Regions from separate parts of the Acidaminococcus sp. HCP3S3_H5 genome, predicted to be linked through region 1. Evidence: a T-box and tRNA genes for the amino acid it is inferred to sense, from the RefSeq annotation. Region 1 holds a T-box; the other holds one or more tRNA genes.
What was found. A T-box is a leader RNA that pairs with one kind of tRNA and senses whether it is charged. The one in region 1 lies ahead of ACTQY5_RS06065 (valine--tRNA ligase), so its partner is inferred to be a tRNA-Val.
Positions count from the first base shown of each region.

Region 1 (3,403 bases):
CGGATCTGTATCTGAACGCGGTGGTGGGCTTCACCCGGAAATATTATGATGTGAAGCTGATCCACCAGATGTTCGAGGAAATGGAAGACAGCGCTCTCCGGGATACCTTTACGGACCTGTTCTGGCTGGGACTGGAATACGCCACCTACGCCAAGGAGGCTCCGGTGCGGCCGGTGCTGCCCTATCTCCGGCAGCAGCATGCCAGGGCCTATTTTGACGGCACCAAACTGGACAAAACCGGAGTGGCCCACGAAATGCAGGCGGCACGGTGGCACGAGGTGCTGGGGGAGGGACTGGATCTCCATGACCCCTGGGCCAAGGGGCTCTATGCCAATCTTTGCTTCGATCCGGCCTGGGATACCAAGCAGCTGTGCGACCATTTCCGGAAGATCACCAAAAAGTACTTCGTCTCCCATTTCCTGGTCCGGGAAAGCCTGGAAAAAGTCATCATCAGCAAAGGCCTGGGGGACTTTATCGACTGGCTGCTGCCCCATGTGTTCCGGAAGCAGGAAAGCGTGTTCAATTTTCTCTATTCCAAGAAGCAGGCCATGGACATCCTGGCCGGGAAAAACGCCCACAACGGGCTCATGGCCATTATCACCGGCCAGACGGCGTCGGAAAACTACAACTATATCATCGACTGTTTCGGCGCCAGCATCTACCCGCCCCGGAAAATGCTGGATATTGACCAGGCCTGGTGCAACGGGCCTCATCAGGGGTGCCATCTCCACTTTACCCGGGGCCGGCTGGGGAGCAAAGGGGCCACCGGGGAAGCTTCCCGCTGGCTTGAGGGAGCTCACGCCCAGCGGGTGAAGAACCTGGCCTACTACAAGGATCACGGGGAACAGTGCCGGAAGAGCATTGCCCGGCTCACCAGCCAGCTCCGGAGCGTCATGCGCATGGCCCAGACCCGGCTGCCGGTGCCCGCCAAGGAAGGGGAACTGGTACCCGGCCTGGTGTGGCGGGCCCTGAAGGTGAATGACAGCCGGGTGTTCTTCGAACGGGAGACCGTCTCCAGCCCGGATTTCACCGTGGATCTGATGCTGGATGCTTCCGCCTCCCGGGGGGAGTATCAGCAGGTAATCGCCTCCCAGGCCTATGTGATCGCCGAAAGTCTCCGCCAGTGCGGGATTCCCTACCAGGTGTATTCCTTCTGCACTCTGCGGAACTATACGGTACTCACCCTGTTCAAGGACTATGCGGACAAGAAGCGGTGCACCAATATCTTCAACTATGTGGCCACCGGGTGGAACCGGGACGGGCTGGCCCTCCGGGGAGCCCGGCAGCTGATGGGGGACTTTACCCAGACCAAAAAGATCCTCATCATGCTCACGGATGCGGAGCCCAACGACGACAAGCCTCTGGTGGGAGACGGGCTGTTCAGCTCTTCGGAATACCGGGATGAAAAAGCCGTGGCCAACACCGCTGACGAAGCCGCCAGCCTCCGCCGGGAAGGGATCCGGATTATCGGGCTCATCAACGGAGAGAATCAGCACATCATGAAAGATGCCCGGAAGATCTTCGGGGAAGACTGTGTGGAAGTCCGGGATCTGGATAAAATGGCCGACAGCGTAGGCAAGATGCTGTGCCGGCAGATCGAGGCGCTGTGAAAAAGGGGGTGTTGCACGTTTTGTGCAGCACCCCTTTTCTGTCGGCGTTCAACGGCCGCTGACCGTTGACGGGGATTTGAAAGGGTCCACCCCATTGACAATCCCGCGCCCCCTTGTTACAATGACTCCATACAACCATACAGCCAAAGGCGATGATGGGAAGGAGTACAGCGCCCCTTGTACCGGCAGAGAGGATGCGGGTGGTGGAAGCATCCGGGCAATGCGCTGGAAGTCGTCCTGGAGCCGGCAGGAGGAAAGCCCTGTCCGTCACGGCACGTTACGCCGCTTTAAGGTGCTCAAGCAATTGAGAATGTAGGTGGTACCGCGAACAACTCGTCCTATACAGCAGGACGGGTTTATTTTTTTAAGGAGGCAGAGTTATGGCAGAAGAAAACAACATCCCCAAGGTCTATGATCCGGCTGCGGTGGAGAAGAAATGGTATGCATACTGGATCGATCACGGCTTTTTCCATCAGCCGGTGGACAAGAGCCGGAAACCCTTCAGTGTGGTGATCCCGCCTCCCAACATTACCGGCAAGCTCCACATGGGCCATGCCCTGGACAATACCCTCCAGGACATCCTGGTGCGTTGGCACCGGATGATGGGGGACAACACCTGCTGGCTGCCGGGCTATGACCATGCAGGACTGGCCACCCAGATCAAGGTGGAAGAGGAACTGAAGAAGAAGGAAGGCCTGACCCGGTACGATCTGGGCCGGGAAGAATTCATCAAACGGGTGTGGAAATGGAAGGAAGCCTACGGGGACGAAATCGTCCGGCAGCTGAAGAGCCTGGGGATTTCCTGCGACTGGGACCGGCAGCGGTTCACCATGGACGAAGGCCTGAGCCAGGCGGTCCGGGAAGCCTTTGTGAGCCTTTATGAAAAGGGCCTGATCTACAAGGGTACCCGGATGATCAACTGGTGCGTCAACTGCCGTACGGCTTTGTCCGATGTGGAAGTGGAACACCAGGACGATGCTGGTGCCCTGTGGTACATCAACTATCCCATTGTGGGCGAAAAGGATCAGTACCTGACCATCGCCACCAGCCGTCCGGAAACCATCCCCGGAGATACTGCCGTGGCCGTGAACCCCAAGGATGAACGGTACGGGAAACTGGTGGGGAAGAAAATCGCCCTGCCCACCACCAACCGGGAAATCCCCATTATCGCCGATGAATATGTGGACCTGGAATTCGGTACCGGCGCGGTGAAAATCACCCCGGCCCACGACCCCAACGACTATGAAGTGGGCCAGCGGCACAACCTGGAACAGATCGTGGTCATCGGCCTGGACGGGAAAATGACCAAAGAGGCCGGCAAATACGAAGGGGAAGACCGGTATGAATGCCGGAAGCACATTGTCCAGGATCTGAAGGACATGGGCCTTCTGGTGAAAATCGAAGATGCTCCCCACTCCGTTGGCCACTGCCAGCGCTGCCACCATGTGGTGGAACCCATGGTGTCCACCCAGTGGTTCGTGAAGATGAAACCCCTGGCGGAAGCAGCCATTAAATGCGTCACCGAAGGCCATACGGAATTTGTTCCCAGCCGGTTCACCAAAACCTATCTCCAATGGCTGGAAAACATCCATGACTGGTGCATTTCCCGGCAGATCTGGTGGGGGCACCGGATCCCGGTATGGTACTGCGACGACTGCGGGGAAGTGTCTGCTTCCCGGACGGATCTCACCGCCTGCCCCAAATGCGGCAGCACCCACATCCATCAGGAAGAAGACTGCCTGGACACCTGGTTCAGCTCCGGCCTGTGGCCCTTCTCCACTTTCGGCTGGCCG
Region 1 covers NZ_JBQKCS010000004.1:70,146-73,548, forward strand. The annotation lists gene ACTQY5_RS06060 (VWA domain-containing protein) at 1-1,610, shown strand, start outside; T-box leader at 1,754-1,954, shown strand; gene ACTQY5_RS06065 (valine--tRNA ligase) at 1,991-3,403, shown strand, end outside.

Region 2 (3,403 bases), on a different contig from region 1:
GCCCCTGGTGACCATCTACGGCCCTACACGGCCGGACCGGACGGGTCCCTACGGCAATCCACGGGCCACGGTGCTGGTCAGCCCGGCAAAGTGTGCCGGATGCCTGAAAAAGCACTGTGACCACTGGACCTGCATGGGGGAAGTGACCCCGGACCAGGTGTATGACCTGTACCGGAAAAAGGAGGAAAAAGCCTGTGACTGAACTGGCAGGAAAGAAAATCATCGTAACCTTCCTGATGCATCTGGGGGATCTGGTGCTTACCACCCCCTTCCTCCATGCTCTGCGCCAGGCGGCGCCTGGAGCGGACATCACCTATCTGGTGGATGAGAAGCTGAAGGAAATCGTGGAATACAATCCCAACATCGACCATGTGTGGACCATCGACAAAAAGGGGAAGGACAACAACCTCCGGGCCCTGTGGGCCATGAGCCGGCGGATCACCGACGCCCATTTCGATCTTTTGATCAACCTGCACCCCAACGAACGGTGCTCCTTCATCGATGCCATGGCTGTGGTGCCGGAAAAGGTGGGAGCGTCCCATTTCCTGTTCCGGGGGTTCTTCCATCCCTGGCTGAAGCTGAATCGGACCATCCATGCAGCGGACATGTACCTGGACGTGCTGAAGCGGATCGGGGTGGAGGACCTTCGAAACAACGGTCTGGAAGTGTTCCCGGGACCGGAGCACAAACAGGCGGCAGAGGCCTACTGGGCGGCCCAGGACCTGAAGCCGGGAGAAAAAGTGGTGGGGTTCAACATCGGCAGTGCGGTGGTCACCAAACGGTGGGCCCCGGAACGGTTTGCCCAGGTGGCGGATACCCTGGCCAAAGAAGGATACCGGACGGTGTTCTTCGGAGGGTCCATGGACGAGGATATGGTCCGGGAGGCAGTGTCTTTCATGAAAAGCAAACCCATGGTGGCCACTGGGAAATTCTCCCTGGGAGAACTGGCGGCGGCCATGAGCCGGTGCAGCCTGATCATCACCAACGACAGCGGCCCCATGCACGTGGCCATCAGCCAGAAGGTGCCCATTGTGGCCATGTACGGCCCCAGCCACCCGGAACTGTACGGACCCTATACGAAACGGGCCACCATTGTCCGGGCCAATCCACCCTGTGACGGGTGCCAGAAGGGGATGAAACACCACTGTGACGACATGCGGTGCATGCGGGATCTCACGGTGAAACAGGTGCTGAAAGCGGCCCATCACTGGCTGAAAGAAAAAAAATGAAGTTTTTTTCAAAAAGGGCTTGCAAAATTTCGTATTATCTTGTATACTAACAAAGTCAGCGGTTGAGAAAACCAAAGACATGATGGTCCGCTAGCTCAGCTGGTAGAGCACCTGACTCTTAATCAGGGTGTCCAGAGTTCGATCCTCTGGCGGATCACCATTTTTTTTGGCCGGATGGTCAAGCGGTTAAGACACCGCCCTTTCACGGCGGTATCGAGGGTTCGATTCCCTCTCCGGTCACCAACTTATGGGCGCTTAGCTCAGCTGGGAGAGCGTCTGCCTTACAAGCAGAATGTCAGCAGTTCGATCCTGTTAGCGCCCACCACAAAAGAAGACGATACATGCGTAACGCTGTATCGTCTTTTTTATTGCGTTTTTTGAGGGAGCGGGCGCACCGGGCGGGATTGCAGGGCAACCCCTGGTGCGCGCCCTGCGGAGATTGATCAACCACCAAACCTCTCAATAAGCAGGGATTTCCCCTTTTATCTCGAATAATACTTACCAATCCCTTTTTATCCTGAGGAAAGGAGGTCCCTATGGAACTGCAGCTTTTGTTTCTGGGTGTGGTGCTGCTGCTTGTGGAGGGGTTCATTCCCGGCTTTGGCCTGTTCGGCATCACCGGCATCCTGTGCCTGTTGGGGGCATTGTATTTCTTTCTGGGGGCCACGGCCCAGGCGGCGGCCCTAGTGGGCGGTATTCTGCTGGGGCTGGCGGTGCTGGGGTTCTGGGTGGTCCGCCGGGGACCCAAAAGCTGGCTGGGCCGGCAGGTGACCCTCCATCTCCGGTCCACCGCTGCCCAGGGCTATACGGGCAACGAAGACCGGAAGGACCTGGTGGGCAAAACCGGTGTGGCCCAGACGGTGCTCCGTCCTTCCGGACGGGCCCTGATCGATGGGGAACTGGTAGATGTGATCACCGAAGGGGAATTTTATGAACCGGGGACGGCCATCCGTGTGGTGGCAGCCACCGGAGGCCGGACCGTAGTCCGGAAGGAGGAAAACCCATGATTGCAATTTTAGGCAGTACCGTATTCCTGGTGGCCATCCTGGTCATCATTGTCCTGTTCCTGCACTTTGTTCCTCTGGGCCTGTGGATTTCCGCCATGGCCGCCGGGGTCAACGTGCACATCTTCACCCTGGTGGGCATGCGGCTCCGCCGGGTGATCCCTTCCAAGATCATCCTGCCTCTGGTGAAGGCCAACAAGGCCGGCCTGGATGTGAACGTGGACCAGCTGGAAGCCCATTATCTGGCCGGGGGGGATGTGGACCGGGTGGTGGATGCCCTGATCGCCGCGGAACGGGCGGCCATCCCTCTGACTTTTGAACGGGCGGCGGCCATCGACCTGGCCGGCCGTGACGTACTGGAAGCGGTCCAGATGAGCGTCAATCCCAAGGTTATCGAGACCCCGCTGATTTCTGCCGTGGCCAAGAACGGCATCGAGCTGAAGGTCCGGGCTCGGGTCACTGTCCGGGCCAACATCGACCGGCTGGTGGGGGGCGCCGGGGAAAGCACCATCATTGCCCGGGTGGGCGAAGGCATCGTCACCACCGTGGGGTCTTCGGAAGAACACACGGATGTGCTGGAGAACCCGGACCACATTTCCCGGACCGTGCTGAGCAAGGGACTGGATGCCGGCTCAGCTTTTGAAATCCTCTCCATTGATATCGCCGATGTGGACGTGGGACGGAACATTGGGGCCCAGCTGATGACGGACCAGGCGGAAGCGGACAAGAACATCGCCCAGGCCAAGGCCGAAGAACGCCGGGCCATGGCTGTGGCCAAGGAGCAGGAAATGCGGGCCTACACCCAGGAAATGCAGGCGAAAGTGGTGGAAGCCCAGGCTCAGGTGCCGGAAGCCCTGGCCCAGGCACTCCGGGAAGGCCATCTGGGGGTCATGGACTACTATCAGATGAAGAACCTGCTGGCGGACACCAAAATGCGGGAAAGCCTGGTGGCTGGCGGCCAGGAAGAACTGCCGCCCACCCGGAAACCGGAAAAATAACGGGAGGGGCCTATGAAAAGCGATTTGCTGCTGTTCCTGGTGTGGATTTTGTTCCTTCTGGGAAGCCAGCTGCTGAGAAAAAAGAAACGGCCCCTGAAAAAGTCCTCCCAATCGGTCCGGAAACCGGATCCGGGACCTTTCGTCTGTGAGGAGGCTCAGGCTCCTGCCCAAA
Region 2 covers NZ_JBQKCS010000003.1:101,996-105,398, reverse strand. The annotation lists gene waaC (lipopolysaccharide heptosyltransferase I) at 1-202, shown strand, start outside; gene ACTQY5_RS04585 (glycosyltransferase family 9 protein) at 237-1,229, shown strand; tRNA gene ACTQY5_RS04580 (tRNA-Lys) at 1,314-1,389, shown strand; tRNA gene ACTQY5_RS04575 (tRNA-Glu) at 1,398-1,472, shown strand; tRNA gene ACTQY5_RS04570 (tRNA-Val) at 1,479-1,554, shown strand; gene ACTQY5_RS04565 (NfeD family protein) at 1,766-2,236, shown strand; gene floA (flotillin-like protein FloA) at 2,233-3,231, shown strand; gene ACTQY5_RS04555 (hypothetical protein) at 3,244-3,403, shown strand, end outside.
Region 2: it has a tRNA-Val gene. The T-box ahead of ACTQY5_RS06065 (valine--tRNA ligase) is inferred to sense a tRNA for this amino acid. The anticodon was not compared.